DNA from 2 places in the Jannaschia sp. R86511 genome. Region 1 is predicted to be linked to the other one. Evidence: riboswitches for the same ligand, from Rfam matches in the RefSeq annotation. Region 1 holds a riboswitch; the other holds the start of a gene.
The links. A riboswitch is a leader RNA that binds a small molecule or an ion and turns the genes downstream of it on or off. The one in region 1 is predicted to bind S-adenosylmethionine.

Region 1 (3,512 bases):
GTTGATGAACCAGACGATCGTGACCAGGCACGCCAGCACGAGGACGACCGCGACCACGAAGGCCAGACCGGGGACGGGCCCGTCCCCCTCGACCGGCACCCGGCGCATGGTCAGCAGCGAGTGGGTGAACGTGCCCACGAAGAGCCCCACGGCGACCTGGGCGGGACGGTCCTGGAGGATCTCCCGCACGATCCTGGGGGAGAAGGACCCGGTGGCCAGCTGGATGACCACGACGACGAGGGACAGCACCAGGCCGGTCAGGGTGAGCATCGCGAAGGACACCAGGTAGAGCACCTGCAGCATCGCCGTCGGGTCACCGGTGACCGCGTGGGGAACCATGGTGCCGTCGTCCACCCAGGTGGTCAGCAGGGAGGACCCCACCCCCGCCAGGACGCACACGACCGGCACCACCCACAGGCTGGTGCGCAGGTGGTGCGCCAGGCGGAACCGCCTCACGGCCCGAGCGGGCCGGCAGGGCCCGTCGGGCCGCGTCGCGCCTGCACCGTCATCCCGTCAGGGTGCCAGCAACGACCCGGCGACGTGCGGGCCCGGCCGCCCGGAGGTGTCCGGTGCTCGCCGCCGCGGACCTCGCCTGGGGAGCCAGGTCGCGGGACGGACGGGGTCGGCGCCCCCATCGGCCCGCCCGTCCCGCGACCGGGCTCTCAGGCGGGCACGACGACACCCGGCTGCCGCACGGCCGCCAGCGCGTGGGCCAGCTCGTCGGTCAGCCCCAGGTGCGACACCGGGTCCGCGAGGCCGGCCACCTCGCGCTCGAGCTCGCGCACCAGCGGGATGACGCGCTCGCCGAAGGCCTGCACCTCCTCGCGCACGTGCAGGAACCCCAGCAGCAGCAGGTCCACGCCGATCAGCTTGTAGGCGAGCACGCGCCGGGCCACCTGCTCCGGGGTGCCGACGAGCCCGGTGCGGAAGCCGTCGTTGTACTGCACCAGGTCCTTGAAGTCGCTGTCGGCCCACATCCCCTTGCCGTCACCGGTCGACCGGCCGGCCTGCCGCACGGCATCGCGGAAGCCCTCGACCTTGGCCACGTCGGCGTGGGAGACGATGTCCTCGACCACCTGCCGCGCCTCGGCCTCGGTGTCGCGCACCACCGCGAAGCCGTTCAGGCCGAACCGGATCCTGCGGCCGTTGTCGGCCGCGTACCCGCCGACCTCCGACACCTGCTCGGACACCTGCTCGAACCCGCCGCCGTTCATGAAGTACCAGTCGCTCACCCGGCCGGCCATGTGGCGGGCGTCGGTCGAGTTGCCGCCCTGGAACACCTCGGGCAGCACGTCCGGTCGGGGCCGGAAGGTCAGGTCCCGGGTCCGGAAGTAGTCGCCCCGGTACGTGAAGTCGTCGGTGGTCCACGCCCCGCGCAGCACGTCGATGAACTCCTCCGACTGCCGGTAGCGCTCGCCGTGCTCCAGCCAGGTCGCGCCCAGGCTCAGCGCCTCGCCCTTGAACCAGCCGGACACCACGTTCAGCGCCAACCGGCCCCCGGTCAGCTCCTGCGCCGTGGCGGCCCACTTGGCCAGCACCGTCGGCTGCCAGAAGTAGGGGTGCACGGCGGCGATGACCTTGAGCCGCTCGGTGGCCAGCAGCAGGGCGAGCGAGAACGACGTCGACTCGTGCTGGGAGTCGGCGCCGTACGACGCGCCGTAGCGGACCTGGGTCAGGGCGTAGTCGAACCCCGCCGCCTCGGCCGCCCGGGCCGTGTCGACGTTGTAGGCGGGGGAGTGGTCGGTCCGCTGCGGCAGCGTGGACACGACCAGGCCGCCGGACACGTTCGGCACCCAGTAGGCGAACCGCAGCGGCTCGGTGGCGTCGGTCGGGGTGGACGTGCTCATGCGACGGCTCCTGCGAGGTGGGCGGCCGGGGCCGCGGTGCGGGTGTAGGTCCGGTCGTGGTGGACCAGGGGGGACGGGACGGCGGTGCCGTGGCCGTGGTCCAGGACGTCGTGCACCTCGCCCAGCACGAGCAGGGAGTCGCCCGCGTCGACGAGGCGCAGCACGGCACCGGACACCCGGGTGACGACGCCGTGCACCTGCGGCAGGCCGTCGTGCGCCCAGGACCAGGTGGTCGGGTCGGCGAAGCGGCGGGACGCGTCGGCCGCGAAACGCCGGGCCACGTCCTCCTGGTCGTGGGACAGCAGGTGGACGGCGTAGTGCCCCGAGCGCAGCAGCGTGGCCAGGCTGGAGGAGGTGCGGGACACGTTGAACGACAGCAGCGGCGGCGAGATCGACACCGAGGCGACGGACACGGCGGTGAACCCGACGGGTGAACCCTCGTGCGCGGAGGTCACGACCCAGACGCTGGAGGCGTCGAGGCGGAACGCGCGCCGGAGGTCCACCGCAGGTCCACCCCGGAGGGGGGTGGTGGTCACGGGAGGCTCCTTCGTCCCGGGCCTGGTGGCGCCGGGGTTCGTGCGGTCGGGGGTCAGGTCCTGGTGCGTCGTGACGTCAGGACGGACAGACCGCGGAGCAGGTGCGGGACAGGTCCACGGCGCGTCGCCGGACCAGAGGGGTGCTGCACATCAGGTGTTCCTCCATCGGTCCTGGCGGAAGCACCCGCACCCGTTGCCGGGGGGTTGCTGCGACGTCTACGAGCCAGGTCTCTCGGTCGCTCTGGATGGTTGCAGCAAGACCGTGACAGACCGGACGTCGTCGTGTCCAGACCCTGGCGGTTCTGTCTCGCCCCATGGGACGCGGACCACCCGGAAGGGTGCCGGACGGCTCAGCGGCCCTCGTGCCACCGCAGCGCGGCCACGGCCTCGTCCAGGAAGTCGTCCACCTCGTCCTGGTCGTAGCCCTTGCTCCGGCTGGCGCCGAACCGTGTGGTGACGACGGCGGTGCAGGTGGTCCTGCGACCGCCCGCCGTTCTCGCCGGCCGCCAGGGCGGTGACGAGCACGGCCATGAAGGCGTCGACCTCGGCCCGGACGTAGCCCTCGCGGTACCGCACCTCGTCGAAGCGCCGCGACGAGGCGTCCGTGCTGGTCAAGATCACTCGCGGCGCGGTCCCGACGGAGGGCGTCTGTCCGCCCGGCGGCACCTGTCGCAGGGTGGTCACGACCTCGTCCAGGAAGTCGTCCACCTCGTCCTGGTCGTAGCCGGCCCGGAACTTCGTGGGCGAGAACCGCACCTGCACGACCGTGTCCGCGTCGACGGGGTCGGAGCCGGCGGGACCGGCTTCGAGGGTGCGGGCGACACGCTCCAGGAACGCGTCGACCTCGTCGGCGACGTAGCCCTCCCGCCACCTCGTCCGGGTGAAGGTCCGCGCGCGGACCGAGGCTGCTGTGGTGGCCACGGTGCATCCTCTCGTCTGCGTGGGCGGGCAGCAGGGTCGTCGACGAGTAGCGGTGCGCCCCTCACCCTGACGGCTCAGCCGCCGAGGGCGTCCCGCATCGGCACGAACTTGGCCGTCGACTCCGCCAGCTCGGCGGCCGGGTCGGAGCCCTCGACGATGCCGCAGCCGGCGAACAGCCGGATCTCGCGGGCGTCGTCGCTCAGCTGCC
Region 2 (3,512 bases), 1.1 Mb from region 1:
CGAGGGCCCCGAGCGGGCCACGGTCCTGGCCGCGCACGCCTGGCTGTGCTGGGTCGCGGGCGAGGGGACCGCGGCGGTCGTGCTGGCGGAACGGTCGCTGGACCTCGACCCGGCCCAGTCCCTGGCCCGGCTGGTCCTGCAGTGCCTGGGTCACGGTCTCGGCGCCGCCTGGACGACGGCCGGCCCCCGGCCCGGGCCCGGCGGGCGCGGGGGCAGCGGAGCCCGGGGCCGACCGGGTGAACGACGGGTGGACGCCCGCCGGGGGTATCAGGACGGGCCCCGACCGGCTCCTCGGGACATGTCCGGAGGCTGGTGGGGATGATCGGGGAGCGGGTACGGTCCGTGCGGACCCGGGTGCCGACGACCGTCCGCACCCTGCCCGGCGCCAGGTCGTCCCCGGTCCCGGGGCGTGCGCCCGCCGGGTCGACGCCGCACCCGACAGGAGGAGCGATGGCCAGCAACGCGAGCGGTCGCCCTGCGGGCGCCCGGGCCGGTGCGGCGGACGCCGCCGCGACCGGCCCGCGCGCGCCGGGCGACCCGCTGCCGGACCTGGCCGTGCTCACGACCTCGCCGCGCCGCCACGACCTGGCCGACCGGTCGGCCGCGTGCTTCCGGCGCTGGTGCGACGGGGACCCGCTGGCCAGCGCCGAGCTGGTCGCGCTGCTCACCCCGACCCTGTGGCACACGGCCCGGGCGTACCGCGTCGACGCGGCCACCGCCGAGGACGTGGTGCAGAACGCCTGGATGGCCCTGGCGCGACGCCGGGACCAGGTCCGCGACCCGCAGGCCGTCCTGGCCTGGCTGCTGGTCACCGTGCGCCGGGACGCCGCCCGCACCGCCGCCGCGGCCCGGGTCTCGGTCGCCGACCCCGAGCCGCTGCTGTCGGTGCGGGCCGACCCCGCGCCCGGCCCGGCCGCCACGGTCCTGGACGACGACCGCGCCCGACGGCTGTGGGACGCGGTGGGGCGGTTGTCCGAGCGCTGCCAGCGGCTGCTGCGGGTGGTGGCCTTCTCCGACCGGCCGGACTACGCGTCCCTGTCCGTCGACCTGGGCATGCCCATGGGAAGCATCGGGCCCACCCGCGGCCGGTGCCTCAAGAAGCTCCGCGAGCACCTGGGGGAGGAGTCGCAGTGGTCGACGACCTGAACCACGAGGTGGACCACGGGGGCGGAGGGGACCCCGAGGAGCGTGGTGGCGCCAGCGCCGTGCCCGACCAGGCCCGGCGGGTCGACGGCCCGGGCGCCCCGGAGCAGCTGGCCGGTGAGCTGCGGCAGATGTGGGAGCGGCTGGACCCGGTGCCGGCCGGTCTGGCCGAGCGGGCGGTCTTCGCCCTCGAGGTCGGGTCGTTCGGCCCGGACGACCTGGACACCGAGCTGGAGCTCATGCGGCTGCAGCAGAGCGACCTCGCCGGCGCGGGGGCCCGCGGCGACGACGCGGTCCGCACGGTGACCTTCGGCAGCGAGTCCATGACGGTGATGCTCGCCATCAGCGACGTCGACGGCGGGCACCGGATCGACGGCTGGGTGGCGCCCGGCGGGCGACGGGGCATCGAGGTCCGCACGGCCGGCGGCTCCAGCCGTGAGGAGTGCGACGAGACGGGGCGGTTCGCGCTGGCCTTCGTCCCGCCGGGGCACTTCCAGCTGGTGCTCGTCGGCGAGGGCACGGGTGAGGCCGCCCGGGCCGTCGTCACGCCCGCTCTGACCCTCTAGGCGTCGGCCCACCGGCTGGGCCTTCCAGGGGTCCCGTCATCCGGACGCCTGGCGGGCCGACGACGCCGTGTCGTAGTCTCACGGCAGGTCATGAGCACCAGCGTCAAGCCCCGGCTCGCTGGTCGGCAACCCTCCTCCGCGGTGGGGTGCCCCGGGTGAGGACCTGGTCGTCACCGACCGGTGGCGGCAAGCGCGGGCCCCTCGGGGCCCCGGTGACCACGGGAGGTCCACCCCAGTGAACGACGCCTGGTCCTTCGAGACCCGCCAGATCCACGCCGGCCAGCAGCCCGACCCCACCACCGGGGCCCGGGCGCTGCCCATCTACGCCACCACGTCGTACACGTTCTCGAGCACCCAGCACGCGGAGGACCTCTTCGCGCTCAAGGAGTTCGGGAACATCTACACCCGGATCATGAACCCGACCCAGGACGCGGTCGAGCAGCGCATCGCGAGCCTGGAGGGCGGCGTGGGGGCGCTGCTGCTGTCCAGCGGGCAGGCCGCGGAGACCGTCGCGCTGCTCAACGTGGCCGAGGCGGGCGACCACGTCGTGTCCAGCCCCCGGCTGTACGGCGGGACGTACAACCTCTTCCACTACACCTTCCCCAAGCTGGGCATCGAGGTCTCGTTCGTCGAGGACCCCGACGACCTGGACAGCTGGCGGGCCGCGGTCCGGCCCAACACCAAGGCGTTCTTCGGCGAGACGATCTCCAACCCCTACCAGGACGTGCTCGACATCGAGGGCGTGGCCGCGGTGGCCCACGAGGCCGGTGTCCCGCTGGTGGTGGACAACACCGTCGCGACCCCGTTCCTGATCCGCCCGCTGGAGTGGGGCGCCGACGTCGTCGTGCACTCCGCGACCAAGTTCCTCGGCGGGCACGGCACGGCCGTGGCCGGCGTGATCGTCGACGGCGGCCGCTTCGACTACACGGCCCAGCCCGAGCGGTTCCCCGGCTTCAACACCCCCGACCCCAGCTACAACGGCCTGGTCTACGGCCGGGACCTCGGGGTCGGCAGCCCGCTGGGGGCCAACCTGTCCTACGTCCTCAAGGCCCGGGTCCAGCTGCTGCGCGACATGGGTTCGGCCGTGAGCCCGTTCAACGCGTTCCTCGTCGCCCAGGGCCTGGAGACGCTGAGCCTGCGGATGGAACGGCACGTGCAGAACGCGCGCGCCGTGGCCGAGTGGCTGCAGGGCCGGGACGAGGTCGAGCGGGTGGCCTACGCCAGCCTGCCCGGCAACCGCTGGCACGAGCGCGCCGAGCGCTACGCGCCGCGCGGGTCCGGCTCCGTGCTCGCCTTCGAGATCGTCGGTGGGGTGGACGCGGGCCGGCGGTTCGTGGAGGCCCTCGAGCTGCACAGCCACGTGGCCAACATCGGCGACGTCCGCAGCCTGGTCATCCACCCCGCCTCGACCACGCACAGCCAGCTCAGCGTGGCCGAGCAGCTGGCCAGCGGGGTCACCCCGGGCCTGGTGCGGCTGTCGGTCGGCCTGGAGCACGTGGACGACATCCTCGCCGACCTCGAGGCGGGCTTCCGGGCGGCCAAGGGCGCCTGAGGTGGTCGTGTGGCGTGAGGGGGACCCGGTGGGCGGGCGCAGGTTCGTCGCGCTCGGCCCGCTGCCCACCGAGTCCGGCGTCGTGCTGCCGGACGTCAAGGTGGCGTACGAGTGCTGGGGCACGCCCCGGACCGGACCGGACGGCAGCATCAGCAACGCGGTGCTCGTCCTGCACGCCCTGACGGGTGACTCCCACGTCGTCGGCCCGGCCGGCCCGGCCCACCCCTCGCCCGGTTGGTGGGGCGGCGTGG

Region 2: it holds a riboswitch for S-adenosylmethionine, as region 1 does, so the genes downstream of both, SJY06_RS13245 (bifunctional o-acetylhomoserine/o-acetylserine sulfhydrylase) here and SJY06_RS08425 (flavin reductase family protein) in region 1, are expected to answer to the same signal.

Annotation. Positions count from the first base shown of each region.
Region 1 covers NZ_JAXHCD010000001.1:1,752,695-1,756,206, forward strand. The annotation lists gene SJY06_RS08415 (DUF2254 domain-containing protein) at 1-456, opposite strand, end outside; gene sfnG (dimethylsulfone monooxygenase SfnG) at 663-1,847, opposite strand; gene SJY06_RS08425 (flavin reductase family protein) at 1,844-2,383, opposite strand; SAM riboswitch class I at 2,543-2,635, opposite strand; partial or broken gene SJY06_RS08430 (hypothetical protein) at 2,734-2,799, opposite strand; partial or broken gene SJY06_RS08435 (DivIVA domain-containing protein) at 3,068-3,304, opposite strand; gene SJY06_RS08440 (isochorismate synthase MenF) at 3,379-3,512, opposite strand, start outside.
Region 2 covers NZ_JAXHCD010000001.1:2,817,679-2,821,190, forward strand. The annotation lists gene SJY06_RS13230 (DUF4192 domain-containing protein) at 1-322, shown strand, start outside; gene SJY06_RS13235 (RNA polymerase sigma factor) at 451-1,146, shown strand; gene SJY06_RS13240 (hypothetical protein) at 1,131-1,709, shown strand; SAM riboswitch class IV at 1,796-1,908, shown strand; gene SJY06_RS13245 (bifunctional o-acetylhomoserine/o-acetylserine sulfhydrylase) at 1,945-3,261, shown strand; gene SJY06_RS13250 (homoserine O-acetyltransferase) at 3,290-3,512, shown strand, end outside.